Regions from separate parts of the Mesorhizobium sp. M7A.F.Ca.CA.004.04.2.1 genome, predicted to be linked through region 1. Evidence: predicted binding sites of a transcription regulator. Region 1 holds the regulator's gene; each other region holds the start of a gene.
The links. Region 1 encodes PhoB, which activates phosphate uptake and scavenging genes when phosphate is short. Its sites were predicted from a motif close to TGTCATNNANCTGTCAT; they were not measured.
Positions count from the first base shown of each region.

Region 1 (4,460 bases):
AGCTCCCGCGCGTCCTTCCACACCGACACGGTTTGCGTGCCGAGGGCGATGCGGTTCAGCGCGGCGTGGTCGCCGTCCTGACCCGAGACCGGCACGGTGCCGGCCAAGCCTTGAGCCGTCAGCGCCGCGACGACGCCACCGGCAGTGCCGTCATTGGCCGCGACCACCGCGTCGACCTTGTTGTCGTTGGCGGTCAGGAACTGCTCCATGTTCTTCTGGGCGTTGGCGGGCAGCCAGCCATCCGTGTAGGCTTCGCCGACATTCTTGATCTTGCCGCTGTCGATGGCTTCCTTGAGCACTTCCATCGAGCCCGAGAACAGGAAGTCGGCATTGGGATCGGCACCGGAGCCCTTGATGAAGACGTAGTTGCCTTCCGGCTTGACCTTGAACACTTCGCGGGCCTGCATGCGGCCGACTTCCTTGTTGTCGAAGGTCAGATAGAAGACGTCCTTGTTCTCGATCAGCCGGTCATAGCCGACGACCGGAATGCCTTCGTCCAGCGCCTTCTGCACGGCCGGGCCGATGGCCGAAGCGTCCTGCGCCAGGATGATCAGGGAATTAGCGCCCTGCGAGATCAGGCTTTCGACATCGGTAAGCTGCTTGCCGGGATTGGACTGCGCATCGGCGGAGATGTACTTGTCGCCGGCGGCCTCGATCGCCGTCTTCATGGCGGCCTCGTCGGTCTTCCAGCGTTCTTCCTGGAAGTTGGACCACGAAACGCCGACAACCTTGTCCTTCGCCTGCGCGACAGACGCGAGCGTCAGCGACATGGCGGCACCCGCCAGGATGGCGGCCGTGAATCTTTTCATATTATCCTCCCTGCGCCGCGTATGGCGCGACCAAACTGACCCGAGGGCCGGCACAGAGGCTCTATTTTTTCGAGCCTCGAAAAAATACTGGGCCAACGCCCGAACGCTGTCAACATCGATTCTGATGGATTTTGATGTCATTTCGAGTTTTTTTCGAGTCTCGGAATAAATAAATGACACGGCATGCAGCTTCTGCCAGTATTTACCGGCGTCACCGACAGCGTTCCAGGGGCAGGAGGAACCGCGGCGACCGGGAGGATATGAAAGAACATGTCGGTCGGAATCCGCCACGACGATCTGCGCCGCCGCAACCGCGCCATGGTGATCGCGGCAGTGCGCCGCGCCGGACAGCCGTCACGAACCGAGATCGCCGCGACCACAAGCCTCAGCCATTCGACCATCTCGGCGATTTCATCCGACCTGATCGTCGAAGGCATCCTGACCGAAAGCAAGCCGAGCGAGGCCGGCTCGCTCAAACGCGGCCGGCCGCAGGTCGGCCTCAGTCTCAATCCGGAAGCGGCCGCGGTAATGACCGTGGTGCTGTCGCTGAACTTCCTCTCCGTCGCCGTCATCGACTATGCCGGCCAGGTGATATCCGAGGAACAGCGCCGGCTGGACACGCTGACGATGTCGCGCGAGTCGCTGATCGGGGAATGCACGGCCATCGTGCGGCGCCGCCTGGCAGATCCCGACCTGGACGTGCGCAGCATCGCCCGCATCGCGCTGGCCATCCAGGGCATCACCGACACCCGTGCCCGCGCCATGCTGTGGTCGCCGATCACGCCGCACACCGACATCGCCTTCGCTGACATATTCGAAGACGAGTTCGGCATCCCTGCCATAATGGAGAACGACTGCAACATGATGGCGGTGGCGCTGCGCTGGCGCGACCCCGATCGTTACCGCGACGATTTCATCGCTATCCTTTTGTCGCACGGCATCGGCATGGGACTGGTGCTGAAGGGCGAATTGTTCACCGGCACCCATTCTTCGGGCGGCGAATTCGGCCACATGATCCATCGGCCGAACGGCGCGCTATGTCGCTGCGGACGGCGCGGCTGCGTCGAAGCCTATGCGGGCAATTACGCCATCTGGCGCAACGCCAGGCAGATGGGCGAGGATGCAGAACCCGTCGCCGATGTCAGCGACGCCGACATGCGCGCCCTGGCTGCCGCGGCCCGCGAAGGTGACGGACCCGAACGGGAAGCCTATCGCAAGGCCGGCGAAGCGCTCGGCTACGGCCTCGGCAGCCTGTTCGCGCTGATCGATCCGGCGCCGGTCGCCATGGTCGGTGTCAGCGCCGCCGCCTTCGACCTGATCGAGCCGGCATTGCGGCAAGCGATTGCCCAGACCGCCGGCGGCCAGCATTCCAAATCGATTTCCTTCGACACCGAGCCGAACGAACTGCCGCTGATCCGCGAAGGCTGCGCCATGCGGGCGCTGATCTTCGTCGATCAGGAGATTTTTGCGCCGGGCGTGCAGGCGAGATCCGGTTTCGGCGGCAAGAACGTGGCGTGAGTTCAAACGAGGGAGTTCAGTCCTCTCGGATGGCGTATCCGGCCCCACGGATCGTGCGGATGACATCAGGCATACGGCCATTGTTGACCGCCTTGCGCAGCCGGCCGACATGCACGTCGACCGTGCGCTCGTCGATGTAGATCGTCTCGCCCCAGACATTGTCGAGCAGCTGGCTGCGCGAGAACACGCGGCCTGGATGGCGCATCATGAATTCGAGCAGGCGGAATTCCGTCGGCCCAAGCCGGATCTCGCTCTTCTTGCGATAGACACGGTGCGACTCGCGATCGAGCACGATATCGCCGACCTTTAGCACGCTGGACAGCACTTCCGGCTTGGCCCGGCGCAGCAGCGCCTTGACCCTGGCCATGAACTCCGGCGTCGAGAAGGGCTTGACCAGATAGTCGTCGGCGCCGGTCGACAGGCCGCGCACGCGGTCGCTTTCCTCGCCTCGCGCGGTCAGCATGATGATCGGCAGCCGCTCGGTCTCGGGACGCATTCGCAGGCGCCGGCAGAGTTCGATGCCCGAAACCGCAGGCACCATCCAGTCGAGCACCAGAAGATCGGGAACGTTCTCCTGCAGCCGGATTTCGGCCTCATCGCCGCGCGTCACCACCTCGACCTGGTAACCTTCGGATTCAAGATTGTAGCGGAGCAGCACGCCTAGCGGCTCCTCATCCTCCACCACCATGATGCGTGGTGCGATCATCGGCTGGTCACCCTTGTTATGCCGCTGGCGCGGACATTGCCGTCTCGTCCTGCTTCGGACGATTGGCTGGCAGCTGCGTGCCGGTCAAAACATAGTAGGCATTTTCGGCGATGTTGGTCACGTGGTCGCCGATCCGCTCGAGGTTCTTGGCGCAAAACAACAGGTGCGTGCACGCCGTGATGTTGCGGGGATCTTCCATCATGTAGGTCAGCAGCTCGCGGAACACCGAGGTGTATTTGACGTCGATGCGTTCATCATTGTTTCTGAGCGTGGCAAGCGCTGCCGCGTCAGCGGCGGCATACTCGTCGACGACCCCCTGCACCTGGATCAGCACCAGCTGCGCCATCGCGTCGATCGAATGCGAAAGATCGTGCGGCGTGACGCTCAGCCCGACAGTGCCGACGCGCTTGGCGATGTTCTTGGCAAGGTCGCCGATGCGCTCGAGGTCGCCGGCCATGCGGATCGAACCGACCACCGCACGCAGATCGTTGGCCATTGGCTGGCGCTTGGCGATCAGCGTGATGGCGCGATCGTCCAGCTCGCGCTGGCGGGCATCCATGATCGCATCGTCGGAAACCACGCGCTGCGCCAGCGCATTGTCCGAATTGAGCAAAGCCTTGGTCGAGCCACTGACCATCGAGCGGGCGAGATCGCCCATGTCGCGGATCAGCTGGCTGATCTGCTCCAGATCCTCATCGAAAGATGCAACGGTATGTTCACCCATGATCTTCGTCCCTCATATGCCTGAGCTCAGCCGAACCGGCCGGTGATGTAGTCCTGGGTGCGTTTGTCGTCGGGGGTGGTGAACATCTTGTCGGTGGCGCCCTCCTCGACCAGATAGCCTAGATGGAACATCGCGGTGCGCTGCGACACGCGCGCTGCCTGCTGCATCGAATGGGTGACGATGACGATCGTATAGTTCTGGCGCAGTTCGTCGATCAGTTCCTCGACGCGAGCAGTGGCGATCGGGTCGAGCGCCGAACACGGTTCGTCCATCAGGATCACCTCGGGTGACACGGCGATGGCGCGTGCAATGCACAGACGCTGTTGCTGGCCACCGGAAAGACCCGTGCCAGGTTCCTGCAAACGGTCCTTCACCTCGTTCCAGATCGCCGCCTTCTTCAAGCTCGACTCGACGATCTGATCCATGTCGGCCTTGCGCTTGGCCAATCCGTGGATGCGCGGGCCATAGGCGACGTTCTCGTAGATCGACTTGGGGAACGGATTGGGTTTCTGAAACACCATGCCGACGCGCGCCCTGAGTTCGACGACATCGATGTTCTTGTCGTAGATGTCTTCTTCGTCGAGCGTTATCTTGCCGGTTACCCGCGCGGAATCGATGGTGTCGTTCATGCGGTTGAGGCAACGCAGGAAGGTCGACTTGCCGCAGCCGGAGGGGCCGATCAGCGCCGTCACCTGATTCAGGC
Region 1 covers NZ_RZPH01000394.1:452-4,911, forward strand. Annotated here, with positions in the region: gene xylF (D-xylose ABC transporter substrate-binding protein) at 1-809, opposite strand, end outside; gene EN893_RS18200 (ROK family protein) at 1,080-2,327, shown strand; gene phoB (phosphate regulon transcriptional regulator PhoB) at 2,344-3,033, opposite strand; gene phoU (phosphate signaling complex protein PhoU) at 3,050-3,757, opposite strand; gene pstB (phosphate ABC transporter ATP-binding protein PstB) at 3,784-4,460, opposite strand, start outside.

Region 2 (4,460 bases), on a different contig from region 1:
AAGTGCCACGGCGCATTGGTGCTGCCGGTACCGACGATCAGCTTGCCGCGATCGAGCACGGTGCGCAGCAGGCTGTCGGGTGCTGCCTGAGCAGCGGCCTTCTGGGCATCGACGGCTACCGCCGCACCCACGACGCCGGCCGTGGCCAGTCCCGCCATTCCCAATTTCAGAAAATCACGTCTTCCGGATGTGTCGTTCACGGCGACCTCCTTTCGTTTGTGTTCCCCTTGCACAGGCAATACACGCGTCAGTGACGTCGAAGCGATTGTCTCTTACAAGAGACGTGTGTATCCTGTACAGGACAGATACTAACACCGGGAATCAACAATGCAAGATGGCAATGCCTCGGCACTTTCAGCCGGCGAGAAGATTTCGGGCTCCCGTGAAAAGGGGCTCAACCGGGTGCTCGAGATTCTGGAGTTTCTTCACACGACCCAGCGCGCGATCGGCATTGGCGACCTTGCCAAGGGCGTGCACGCGCCCCGTTCGACGACCTATACGCTGGTGCGGTCGCTGGTCGATGCGGGACTGCTGGAAATGGAAGGCGACGGCAATCGCGTCTATTTCGGCAAGAAGCTCTATCTCTACGGAATGGACTATGTGCGGGGCAACGACCTGTTGAGGCGGGGGCGCCAGGAGGTCGACAATCTGTCGCGCGAGACCGGCGAGACTTCCGAACTGTGCATGCTGCAGAGCGGCCGCTATACGATCGTCCATGCGAGTCCCGGCACCAGGCCGTTCCGCATCAGTTCCGCCACCGGCTTGCAGATACCGCTGCCCTGGACGGCCTCGGGGCGGCTGCTTCTGGCGGGGCTGGAGAAGGCTGAGATCGAAGGCATGGTGTCGGACGACGATCTCGTGCTGCCCGACGGGCGCAAACTGCGGCTCGACGATTTCGTCGCCGACATCGCAAAAGCGCAGGTCACCGGCTATTGCGTCACTTCGGGCCTTGTCGATGCCTATACGAAGTGCCTTGCCGCGCCGGTGTTTTCAGCGCCGGGCAAGGTCGAGGCGACCATGTGCCTGGTGGTCCCCATCGATACGTCCGAGGAGCGGACCGGCGAACTTATCGGCCTGCTGCGTGATCGTGCCGCGAGACTTTCGATCGCAGCCTAGGCATGCGAACGAGCGAATGCCAGTTCATGCAATAATGTCGGGAATGATCTTGTCTTCCAGCGCCATCAGCCGATCCTTGAGGAACAGCTTCTTCTTCTTCATGCGCTGGATCTGCAGCGGATCGCAGGCCATGGCGATCATCGCGTTGATGGCGGCATCGAAATCGGCGTGTTCCTGCTTCAGGCGGGAAAATTCGAGGCGAATATCGGCCTGTTCCTGATCGGACATTCTCTACCGTCTGCACGTCTGCGGCGCCCAAAACTGGGCCTGATTGGGCGGGACCGGGTGTTTTGTCACCGGCGTGCAGCCCATATCACATTTCAAGGTGTCGTGGAATGCTACCACGGATCATTCGACATCGCCCGCGGAAGGTGACACACTGTCACCGTGCCGTCACAGAAGCGAACCTGCGGTGGACGCGCCGTGACGGTTGCAATCGAGGAAAACCATGAAAGGGAGAACCAATCATGTCTCTTGCATCCCATCTTGATGAGTTGCAGCGGAAACACGGCGACATCGAACGTGAAATCGATGACGCGATGAATCATCCATCGGTCGACGACCTCGAAATCGTGAATCTCAAGCGACGCAAGCTGGCACTCAAGGACGAGATTGAAAAACTAAGAGGCAAACCGACCACGCATTGACGCCCTCCTGACATAGCCGCCCAATATCCGCGGCCTCTTTTCCCGGCGGCACCCCGCCGCCGGCGTGGAGGGTTTTGATTTTCCAGCACCGGTCTGTCAGCCGAAGCTGGACTTGCACCCGGCTCAATCTCCGCTTCGGCCGTCGCCCGTTTCGCCAGATCATCGATTGTTTCTGGTCGCCGGCGGCGGGCGATTCCGGCCAGTGGCGACCTGTCGCCATTGACAAGCCATCTTTGCTCCTCCACCTCATGCCCGGACCTCAGCGCATCGGCCCGGGGCGTCGTTGTGCGTCCATGCAGGACACAAGATGCTCCAGAGACAAAAGGCTGCCGGCATGACCGGATATTTTTCCTCTCCTTTCCCCCGCCGCACGTCGGTCGGCGTCGATGTCGGCGGCGTGGTCGTCGGCGGCGGCGCGCCCGTTATCGTCCAATCGATGACCAACACCGATACGGCCGATATCGACCAGACGGTTGCGCAGGTCGCAGCGCTGCACCGGGCCGGCTCGGAGATCGTGCGCATCACCGTCGATCGCGACGAGAGCGCCGCCGCCGTGCCGCGCATTCATGAGCGGCTTCAGCGGCTTGGTATCAACGTGCCGCTGGTCGGCGATTTCCACTATATCGGCCACAAGCTTTTGGCCGATCATCCGGCCTGCGCCGAGGCGCTGGCCAAATACCGCATCAATCCGGGCAATGTCGGCTTCAAGGACAAGAAGGACCGCCAGTTCGCCGATATCGTCGAGATGGCGATCAGGCATGACAAGCCGGTGCGCATCGGTGTCAACTGGGGCTCGCTCGACCAGGAGCTTTTGACCCGGCTGATGGACGACAACCAGGACAAGGGTTTTCCGCTGACCGCGCAGGAGGTGATGCGCGAGGCGATCGTGCAGTCGGCGATCCTGTCGGCCGAGATGGCGGAAGAGATCGGCCTTGGCCGCGAGAAAATCATCCTGTCGGCCAAGGTCAGCGGCGTGCAGGACCTGATCGCCGTCTATACCGAGCTCGCCACCCGCTCCAATCATGCGCTGCATCTCGGCCTGACCGAAGCCGGCATGGGCTCGAAGGGCATCGTCGCTTCGTCGGCCGCCATGGGCATCCTGCTCCAGCAAGGCATCGGCGACACCATCCGCATCTCGCTGACACCGGAGCCGAACGGCGACCGCACGCGCGAGGTGCAGGTGTCACAGGAATTGCTGCAAACCATGGGGTTCAGGCAGTTCGTGCCGATTGTTGCCGCTTGCCCCGGCTGCGGCCGCACCACCTCCACCGTGTTCCAGGAACTCGCCCAGAACATCCAGGCCGATCTCAGGAAGAACATGCCCGTGTGGCGCGACAAATACCCCGGCGTCGAGAACCTCAAGGTCGCGGTGATGGGTTGCATCGTCAACGGCCCTGGCGAGTCCAAGCATGCCGACATCGGCATTTCGCTGCCCGGCACGGGCGAAATGCCGACGGCGCCTGTCTTCGTCGACGGCAAAAAGGCGGCGACGCTGCGCGGGCCGTCGATCGCCGCGGATTTCGAGAAAATGGTCGCCGACTATATCGAGCAACGGTTCGGTCGCGGCAAGGCCGCGGCCGAGTAGAACCGATGCAGCGTTTCCTTTGGGCAGCGCTGATCCTGCTGTACGGGCTGACCTGGTCGACCCTTGTGCAGGCCGATCCGCCGCAATCCGCCAAGCAGCGGCTGATCGACAAGGTCTGCAATCTGATCCAGGCGCATGCCGACCAGAACGGCCTGTCCAGGGATTTCTTCGCCCGGCTGATCTGGAAGGAAAGCCGTTTCGATCCCAACGCCGTCAGTCCGGTCGGTGCCGAAGGCATTGCCCAGTTCATGCCGGGCACCGCCAAGATGCGCGGGCTCGCCAATTCCTTCGACATCAACCAGGCGATTCCGGCTTCGGCCAGATATCTGGCCGAAATGAAAACCGGCTACGGCAATCTCGGCCTGGCCGCCGCCGCCTACAATGCCGGCGAGAGCCGGGTGTCGCGCTGGCTCAGCTCCGGCGGTTTCCTGCCGATGGAAACCGAAAGCTATGTCTTAGACATCATGGGCGAACCAGCCGACAAGTTCACCGACCGGGCCTATGCCGGAAGGGTCGAGCCGCTCGACGCAAAGACGGATTTTGCCGTCGCTTGCCGAAAACTGCCGGTGATCATGTCGCGGACGGTGGCCATGGCTTCGATCAACATAAAGCCATGGGGCATCCAAGTGGCCGGCAATTTTCGCCGCAGCGCCGCGATCAACCAGTGGGTCAGGGTAAGGAGCCGGTTCCCGGCCCTGCTCAACGGGCATGATCCGGTGGTCAGCCGGGTGCGCACGCCGATCGGCCGGCGCGGCATCTACGCGGTCAGGATCGGTGTCGACCGCCGCGCCGATGCCAACGTTATTTGCCAGAAATTGCAAAGTGTCGGTGGGGCGTGCGTGGTGGTGCGCAACCGGTAATTTGGCCGCTGCCGGCATGGTGTTTGTCCGAGAGAGGCATTTAAAAGCGATAGCCGTGACGTCGCATCCAGCAAAGATTTCAGCTATAGCGGCCGCCATCCTTACTGGGCGGCGGCCCTGTCTTTGACGAGCAGCATGGGCCTCAACATGTTCGATGGATACATCATCTGCGGCACGCCGAGGACCGGTAGCACGCTGCTGTGCAAGCTTCTGGCATCCACGAAGACGACTGGCGATCCGCACTCATTCTAT
Region 2 covers NZ_RZPH01000164.1:1,759-6,218, reverse strand. Annotated here, with positions in the region: gene EN893_RS10240 (transporter substrate-binding domain-containing protein) at 1-200, opposite strand, end outside; gene EN893_RS10235 (IclR family transcriptional regulator) at 328-1,116, shown strand; gene EN893_RS10230 (DUF465 domain-containing protein) at 1,141-1,344, opposite strand; gene EN893_RS10225 (YdcH family protein) at 1,584-1,763, shown strand; gene ispG (flavodoxin-dependent (E)-4-hydroxy-3-methylbut-2-enyl-diphosphate synthase) at 2,098-3,348, shown strand; gene EN893_RS10215 (lytic transglycosylase domain-containing protein) at 3,354-4,208, shown strand; gene EN893_RS10210 (Stf0 family sulfotransferase) at 4,332-4,460, shown strand, end outside.
Region 2: EN893_RS10225 (YdcH family protein) is a predicted target of PhoB. The motif match lies at 1,497-1,513, and genes of this name have one in related genera.

Region 3 (4,460 bases), on a different contig from region 1:
GAGCTTGCGCTGCAGCCCCTTGATCTCGTGGCGCAAGTGCACGCGCACCTTGGCGTCGAGCGCCGACAGCGGCTCGTCGAGCAGAAGCAGGCCGGGCGAGGTGGCGATGGCCCGGGCGAGCGCGATGCGCTGCTGCTGCCCGCCGGAAAGCTGCGCTGGGTATTTCTTCGCCTGATCGGGCAAGCCGACCAGCATGAGCAATTCCTTGACGCGGGCATCGATCTCGGCGCGCGGCCGTTTGGTGTTTTCCAGGCCAAAGGCGATGTTCCTTTCAATCGTCAGATTGGGAAACAGCGCGTAGGACTGAAACACGATGCCGTAGTCGCGTTTTGACGGCGGCAGCGTTGAGATATCCCTGCCCCCCTGGCGGACGACGCCTCTGGTCTGCAGGTCGAGGCCGGCGACGGCGCGCAGCAGCGTGGTCTTGCCGCAACCCGAAGGGCCGAGAAAGCAGATGAATTCGCCTTCGTTGATGTCGAGCGAGATGTCCTTCAGCGCATGGAACTCGCCGAAGGCCTTCCAGAGATGTTCGATCCGCAGGTAAGCCGTGTTGCCGGCAGCGGTCATGGGATGCACCTCGGCCAGCGTTGCCGATAGATCAGCGACGGGTTCGTGTCTCATTTTGACCATCCGGGAAGAGTTACGAGAAGGGCGCCGCTCTGACGGCGCCCTGTCGAAATGCTCTGCGTCTAGCTCTTGGGCTCAGACTTGGCGTCGTAGCGCTTCGTCCACTCGTCGAGAATGGCCTTGCGGTGGTTGGCCGCCCACTCGAAGTCATTGTCGATCATCTTGGACTCGATATCTGCGGGCAGGAATTCGACCGGCTTGGCGACATTCGGCATAGCCAGAACCGCATAACCTACATTGTACATCTCGTTGGCCTCCTTGCTGATCGACCAGTCGAGCAGCGTTTTGGCGGCTTCGAGATTTTTCGTTCCCGCAACGATCGCGGATGCCTCCATGTCCCAGCCGATGCCTTCGGACGGGATGACGATATCGAGGGGAGCGCCCTCCTTCTTCGATTTCGCGGCGCGGAACTCGAACGAGATGCCGATTACGGTTTCACCGGCGGCGGCCATTTTGCACGGCTTCGAACCAGAATGCGTGTAGGCATCAATATTCTGATGCAGGGCATCCATATAGGCCCAACCATCCTTCTCGCCGAACAACTGCAGCCAGCTCGATACATCGAGGAAGCCGGTGCCGGACGAGGCCGGGTTCGGCATCACGATGTGACCCTTGTATTCCGGCTTGGTAAGATCTTTCCAGCTGGTCGGCTCGGCGAGGCCAAGCTTTTTGCCCTCCACGGTGTTGAAGCAGATCGAAGCCGCCCAGGCGTCCATGCCAACCCAGGCCGGTGGCGTGTCCTTGTCGACAAACTTCGGCTTGAGCAATTCGACGCCTTTTGGCGCGTAGGGCTCAAGCATGCCTTCGGTCTTCAGCACCAGAAGCGATGTAGCGGCAAGGCCCCAGACAACGTCGGCCTGCGGATTGTCCTTTTCGGCCAACAGCTTGGCGGTAACGACACCCGTGGAGTCGCGGACAAAGTTCAGTTTGATGTCGGGATGGCTCTTTGTGAAAGTCTCGGCGTAGCGGGCGAGATCTTCGGCTTCAATGGCGGTATAGACTGTCAGTTCGGAGGTTTCGGCAAAGGCGGCGGATGACATCAATGCCGCGGCGAAGGCCATTGCGATAGTTGCGTTGCGCGATTTCATGCTCAGTTCCCCTTTGATTGTTGGCACATTCTGCGATGCACTGTGACGATCGCGCCGGTGGACATTGCGGCCCTGTAGCGCTTGTGGATGTCGTCGTTGGGTCAACTCTGGGGATTGGTGATCGATAAGTAAAATCTATTTATTTTATGACAGGCAAACTTCTACTGATAGTCGTCATGGAACTGTCGCATGCCTGTTGCGGCCGCTATTTCGCGCTTGCGAAAGCCCACGATTGGCACGGAGACGGTTATGGTCAGCCGAACGAAACGCCCGTTGTCTGTGCCCGCAAACGCGGGTCGGACGAGCGGACAGTCACCACCAGATCGCCCCCCCTCGCCCGCAAGCCCGCGTCGATTTCGGGGCATTCGAGCTCGCGGTCGGTGCGCACGGCCTTCATGGTCAGGCCGCCAGCACGGCGGTCTCGAGGATGTCGAGCGCACGATCGAGATCAGCTTTCGAAATGACCAGCGGCGGCGACAGCGTCAGCACATTGCCCTGGCTGACCTTGAAGCTCAGCCCCTGCCCCAGGCAAGCATAGAAGACGCGTTCGGCGAGATCGCGCGCCGGCTCGCGCGTATCGCGATCCTCGACGAGCTCGACGCCGACCATCAGTCCCCTGCCCCTGACGTCGCCGACATGGGGCGAGCGCGCCATCAGGTGCTGCATACGCTCCAGCATGTGCCGGCCAAGTTCGGCCGCGCGTTCGACCAATCCTTCCTCCAGGATGATGTCGATCGTCGTCAGTGCGGCGCGGGTCGTCACCGGGTTCTTCTCGTGGGTGTAGTGGCCGATCGCGAAGCCACCGGTGACGTCGAGGTCGCGGCGCGCGATGACGGCGGCGATCGGCAGGATGCCGCCGCCGAGCGACTTGCCGAGGACGACGATGTCGGGCGTCACATCATCATGCTCGTGGGCGAAGAATTTTCCCGTCTTGCCCAGCCCGGTCGGGATCTCGTCGAAGATCAGCAGCGTGCCGTGCCGGTCGCAGGCTTCGCGAACCCGCTTCCAGAAACCGGGCGGCGGCGGGTTGGGCGTCGCCCGCATCGGTTCTGCGACGACCGCCGCCACGTCCTGTTCGCGGCCGAGCACATAGGCGATCATGTTGGCGCAAGCGAGCCCCGAGGTTTCGAGGGAATCGTGGCCATAGGGACAGCGATAGCCGTCCCAGGGTGCGACGTGCTCGGTGCCGGTCATCATCGGGCCTGATATGTGCGAGCGGAAGGTCGCCTCGCCGCCGACGCTTGCAGCGCCGAAGCCGGCCCCGTGGAACGCATCCCAGAACGACACCGTCTTGAAGCGGCCGGTCGCGGCGCGGGCGATCTTCAGCGCGACCTCGATGGCATCCGAACCACCGGTGGTGAACAGCACCTTGCCGAGATCGCCGGGCGCCAATGCCGCCAGCTTCTCCGCCAGCTCGACGGCGGGCTCGCAGGTAAAGCGGCGCGGCGCAAAGCAGAGCTCATCGAGCTGCTTTTTGATCGCCGTGACCAGCCTTGGATGGCCGTAGCCGAGGTGATGCACGCTGTTGCCGTGGAAATCCATGAAGCGGCGGCCAGCGGTGTCCTCGATCCAGATGCCTTGCGCCTTCGCGATGGTCGAAAGGCAGGGGCTGGACAGACTCTGGTGCATGAAGGCAGCCGCGTCGCGATCGAGCAAGCCGCGGATCCGCGGATCGTCCTGCCCGGCATCCCATCGGCCGCGAGCCGCTGTGGTGTTGGAATCGCCTTCGGTGTGCACAAGCTCTTTGATCGCGGCCATCATGGTCTCCGAAACGCGAATGAGGGAGCGGCGAACGCTCCCTCGGTTGTCTTATCCGTCAATGCCGCCCGGTCAGGACCAGGGCAGCGAAAATGTCTTCACATTGGTGTAGCTCTTCATCGCCTCGATGACGCCTTCCTTGTAGCCATTGCCCGAATCCTTGATGCCGCCGAAGGGCGACATCTCGATGCGGTAGCCCGGCACTTCCCAGATGTTGACGGTGCCGACCTGAAGGCCGGCGATGTATTTCTGCATGCGCGGAAAAGAGTTGGTGCAGACGCCCGACGACAGGCCGAAGGCGGTCGAGTTGGACAGTGCGATCAGCGCATCATCGTCGTCCGGCGCGCGAACGATCGGGATGATCGGGCCGAACGTCTCCTCCATCACCAATTCGGATGTGTGAGGAACGCGATCGACAACGATCGGCGGCAGCAACGCGCCCTGACGACCCGGATTGTAGAGGATTTCGGCGCCCTGCTCGGCGGCCATGTGGACGCGGGCTTCGAACAGCGCCGCCGCCTTCTCGTGCACGACGGTGCCAAGGTCGGTCGAGCGGTCCATCGGATCGCCGAAGCGGATTTTTTTCGCCCGCTCCAGCACCAGCGGCACGAAGCGGTCGGCGACGCTTTCCTGAACCAGGATGCGCTTGACCGCGGTGCAGCGCTGGCCGGAGTTCTTTGTCGCGCCGGCGACGGCCAGATCCGCGGCTCTGGCCAGATCCTCGTCGGAGAGATCGTTGAGGATGATCAGCGGGTCGTTGCCGCCGAGTTCCAGCACCTGGCGCTTGTAGCCGGCGGTGCGGGCGATCATCTTGCCGACCGGCACGCCGCCGGTGAAAGTGATCAGGTCGATATTGTCGTTGGTGATCATCTCGTTGCCGATGTCTGCGGGCCAGCCGGTCACCACCGACAGCATTTCGGGCGGCAGACCGGCTTCATAGAGAATGTCGGCCAGGAGAAGCGCCGTCATCGGCGTCAATTCGGTCGG
Region 3 covers NZ_RZPH01000186.1:3,212-7,671, reverse strand. Annotated here, with positions in the region: partial or broken gene EN893_RS11220 (ATP-binding cassette domain-containing protein) at 1-567, opposite strand, end outside; gene EN893_RS11215 (putative 2-aminoethylphosphonate ABC transporter substrate-binding protein) at 690-1,715, opposite strand; gene EN893_RS11210 (aspartate aminotransferase family protein) at 2,115-3,476, opposite strand; gene phnY (phosphonoacetaldehyde dehydrogenase) at 3,546-4,460, opposite strand, start outside.
Region 3: EN893_RS11215 (putative 2-aminoethylphosphonate ABC transporter substrate-binding protein) is a predicted target of PhoB. The motif match lies at 1,888-1,904, and genes of this name have one in related genera.

Region 4 (4,460 bases), on a different contig from region 1:
GCGGAGCGGTGACTGGCCGATCATCGCTCGCCCTCAGCCGTAATGGACTTTGCGTTCCACATAGCGGAACTGGATGGCCGTGAGCGAGATGACGATGACCATCAGGATGACCGACTGCGCCGCCGAGTCACCGAGGATCAGATTGACGAAGCCGTCATTGTAGACCTTGTAGACCAGCGTTTCAGTCGTCTTGCCCGGACCGCCCCCGGTGACGGCATGGACGATGCCGAACGTGTCGAACAGGGCATAGACGGTGTTGACGACCAGCAGGAAGAAGGTCGTCGGCGCAAGCAGCGGGAAGACGATGGTCCAGAATCGCTTGGTCTCGCCGGCGCCGTCCATGGCCGCCGCCTCGATCAAGGCTTTCGGCACCGCCTGCAGGCCGGCGACGAAGAACAGGAAATTGTAGCTGATCTGCTTCCAGGCAGCGGCGGACACCAGCAGGATCATGGCCTGGGTGCCGTTGAGCAGTGGATCCCAGGCGATGCCGAAACTTCTCAGCATGTAGGCCAGCGACCCGATCGACGGGTTGAAGAGGAACAGCCACAGCATACCGGCGATTGCCGGCGCCACCGCGTAGGGCCAGATCAAGAGCGTGCGGTAGAGACCTTTGCCGCGCACCACCTTCTCTGCCATGACCGCAAGCAGGAGCGCCACGCACATGGCGACGATGGCGGTCGCAAGGGAAAACACCACCGTGACCTTGATCGAGTTCAGGTAGGCCGGATCGGCAAGCACTTTCCTGAAATTGGCGAACCAGACGAACTTGGTCCTCAGTCCGAACGGATCCTGCCTGAGCATGGATTGGTAGAACGCCTGACCGGCCGGCCAGTAGAAAAACACGAGCGTGATGGCCAGTTGCGGCGCCACCAGCAGGTAGGGAAGGATCTTGTTGGGAAACACGACGCGAGGGGTCATGGAGCCACTCCGAGGTGATGAGGCGGGCGGCACGATGTAGCATCCCTCTTCGCCAAGATGGCTTTGACGAGCGTTTCGGATTGGGCATCATCGACCGTTGGCGAAATCGCAAGGGACGGCAAAACTCCCCTCGCCGAGGGGAGATGCCTGGCAGGACAGGTGGATGCGCCGTAGAGCAAGGACCTGCGCTCGCTCTAATTCCCCAGCGCTTCCTTGATCGCCGCATTGCCACGCGTAACCGCATTGTCGAGCGCCTGCTGCGCGGTTTGCTGGCCGGCGAGCATCTTTTCGAACTCCTCGTTCTGGATATCGCGCACCTGCGGCAGGTTCGGAAGACGTACGCCCTTGGAATTGTCGGTCGGCGCCTTACCCGTCATCTGCAGGATCGGGGTCTCGCGACCGACGTTCTTGTCATAGAAACCGGACTTCTTGGTCGCTTCATAGGCGGCAAGCGTTACCGGCAGATAACCCGACTTCTGGTGCAGGTATTCTTGCACCTCGGTCTTCGACAGGTAGGCGAAGAAGGCCGCGACGCCCTTGTATTCCTCGTCGGATTTTTCAGCGAAAACCCACAGGCTGGCGCCACCCGGCGTCGTGTTCTGCGGTGCGCCCTTGGCGTCGCTGTCATAGGGCAATTGGCCGATGCCGTAATTCATGCCGGACTTGACGATATCGCCAAGGCCGCCGGAGGATTCGGTCATGATCCCGCATTCGCCGGCGAGGAAGATCTGCTTGGCTTCGGAGGTGCGGCCGCCATATTTGAAGGTGCCGTCCTTGGCGAGGTCCGCCAGCGCCTGGAAGTGGTTGACGAAAATCGGCGCATTGATCTTGAGCTCGACATCGCCGCCGGCCAGACCGTTCTGCTGGGTGGCCCATGACACGTCATTCCAGGCCGCGAAATTCTCCAGATGGATCCAGGTCAGCCAGGTCGAGGTGTAGCCGCAGGCGGCCGCGCCGCTCGCCTTGATCTTCTTGGCGTCTTCCCACACCTCATTCCAGGTCTTGGGTGGGCTGTCGACGTCGAGACCAGCCTTCTTGAAGATATCCTTGTTGTAATAAAGGATCGGCGAGGAGGAGTTATAGGGGAAAGAGAGCATGGTGCCGTCCGGCTTCGAATAATAGCCGACTATGCCTGGCAGATACTGGCTCTTGTCGAAGGTCATTCCAGCGCTGGTCAACACATCGGCTGCCGGCTTGATTGCGCCTTCGGCTGCCATCATCACGCCGGTGCCGACGTCGAACACCTGCATGATGTCGGGCGCCTGGCCGGCACGGTAGGCGGCGATGCCGGCATTCAGCGTCTCGGGGTAGGTGCCTTTGAACACCGGAACGAGTTCATAGTCGCTCTGGCTGGCATTGAAATCTTTGGAGATCTTGTCGACAACTTCGGCATTGGCGCCAGTCATGGCGTGCCACCAACTGATCTGCGTGACAGCAAAAGCGGAGGTTGAGGAAAGCAGCATAAAGGTGGCGGCAACACCGGCCGCGAAGCCGAAGGACTTCATGTTTCATCTCCCGTTTGTCATTGGCGAAAGGGGCACTCCCGCAAAGGCAATATGTGTCGCTCATGACAATCAGACAACGGTTTTGTTGCAGATCGACGAACTTCACCCCTTTACCTCACGCCACCTCGCCTCCGCTTGGACGCATGGAAAGCCACACGGTTAGCCGGCTTAGCGCGACGACAAGCGCCAGGAACCACCGTCGGAACTGCCAAGCTGCCTTTCGGGGTGGCAGCCTTGATTGCAGCCGCTGCAACCCGAAGAGACACGCCAAGGTTGCAGGCGACTTTATCGATCCCTCAACGGCAACGCGCTACTCAATCCTGCTGCCCTGTTTATTTCCAAAGATCAGGTGAAATAAAATGCTGACGGTCTACAATTGTATCGTCAACGAACACGATCTGAGACTGGTCGCACTCGCCGCGCTGATCTGCGGAATTTCCTGTTTCTCTGCCGTCAACCTGCTTCATCACATAAGCCGCTCCACCGATCGGAACCGGCTTGCCTGGCTGATGATCGCGGCCACTTCGACCGGCTTCGGCATCTGGGCAACGCACTTCATCGCCATGCTCGCATTCACACCGGGCATACCCAGTGCTTACGATCCCGCACTTTCCGTGCTTTCGCTCGCTGCTTCGGTCACTCTGACGGCAGCCGGCATGTGGATCGCCACCTTGCGGAATGAGTTCGACTATCATCTCGTCGGCGGCGCCGTGCTGGGCGGCGGTATCGCGGCCATGCACTACATCGGTATGGCGGCGTTCGAGGTTCAGGGCCGCATCGAGTGGAACCTGTTGCTTGTCGCCGTTTCCCTTCTGGCCGGCGTGACGCTCGCGGCGCTGGCGCTGCGTGTCGTGCAGCGCCGTCCCTCCTTGAAGGCGACATCCGGCGGCGCGGTGCTGCTGACGCTGGCAATCTGCACCCTGCATTTCATCGGTATGGGTGCCGTCTCGATCTTCCCCGATCCCTCGATCGTCATATCCGAATATACGATCGAGCCGACCTCGCAGGCTTTTGCGGCCGCCGCCGCCACACTGGTGATCCTGGTTCTGTCGGCATCGGCGCTGTGGATCGATTTGCGCTTCCGTCGCCAGAAGCTCGAGGTAGACCGCATGCACGGCCTGGCCAATGCCGCCGTGGAGGGGCTGATCGTCTGCGACGGCCACCGCATCATCAGTGCCAATGACAGCATGGCGACATTGACGGGCATCGCAACAGCGACGCTGAACGGAATGCAGCTTGGCGATCTCTTCGGATCCGACATGTCGGGCTTCGGCGAACAGCCGCAGGAGGCCGAATTGAGCGGCCGCGATGGCACGAGCATTCCTGTCGAGCTGATCGCCAGGAGCATCGACTATTGTGGCAAGCCTCACAACGTGGTCGCGGTCCGCGACATTCGCGAGCGCAAGAAGGCGGAACAGGAGATCCTGCGGCTTGCCCATTTCGATCCATTGACCGGACTGGCCAATCGCCGCAGCTTTTCCGGCCGGCTGGAGACGGAAATCGCTGCGATGGGCCGGACCAGGAAAGGCGGCCAGCTTGCGCTTCTGCTGCTCGATCTCGACCGGTTCAAGGAGGTCAACGACCTGTATGGGCACGGCGCGGGCGACGCCATGCTGCAGAAGGTTGCGCACTGCGTTACCGGCATTCTTCGCCAAGGACAGATGGTGGCGCGGCTGGGCGGCGATGAGTTCGCCATCATCGCGCCGAACCTGACCGACCCGTTGGAGGCGGGCCGTATCGCCAACGCCGTGCTGACCGCCATGCGCGAGGAAAACCGGCTCTCGGTCGGCGGCGGCCTGGTGTCGGCCAGCATCGGCATTGCGCTTTATCCATCGGATGCCGAAAACCAGGCCAGCCTGATAAGCCACGCCGATACCGCGCTCTACCGGGCCAAGACCGAAGGCAAGGACACCTACCGCTATTTCGAAGCTTCGATGGGGGCCGAGGCCCGCGACAAGCGCGTGATGGAGCACGAACTGCGCCAGGCGGTCGCACGCCAGGAGTTCTACCTCGTCTATCAGCCGCAGAAGGAGATCA
Region 4 covers NZ_RZPH01000079.1:2,960-7,419, forward strand. Annotated here, with positions in the region: gene ugpE (sn-glycerol-3-phosphate ABC transporter permease UgpE) at 1-24, opposite strand, end outside; gene ugpA (sn-glycerol-3-phosphate ABC transporter permease UgpA) at 34-918, opposite strand; gene ugpB (sn-glycerol-3-phosphate ABC transporter substrate-binding protein UgpB) at 1,113-2,423, opposite strand; gene EN893_RS05935 (EAL domain-containing protein) at 2,783-4,460, shown strand, end outside.
Region 4: ugpB (sn-glycerol-3-phosphate ABC transporter substrate-binding protein UgpB) is a predicted target of PhoB. The motif match lies at 2,486-2,502, and genes of this name have one in related genera.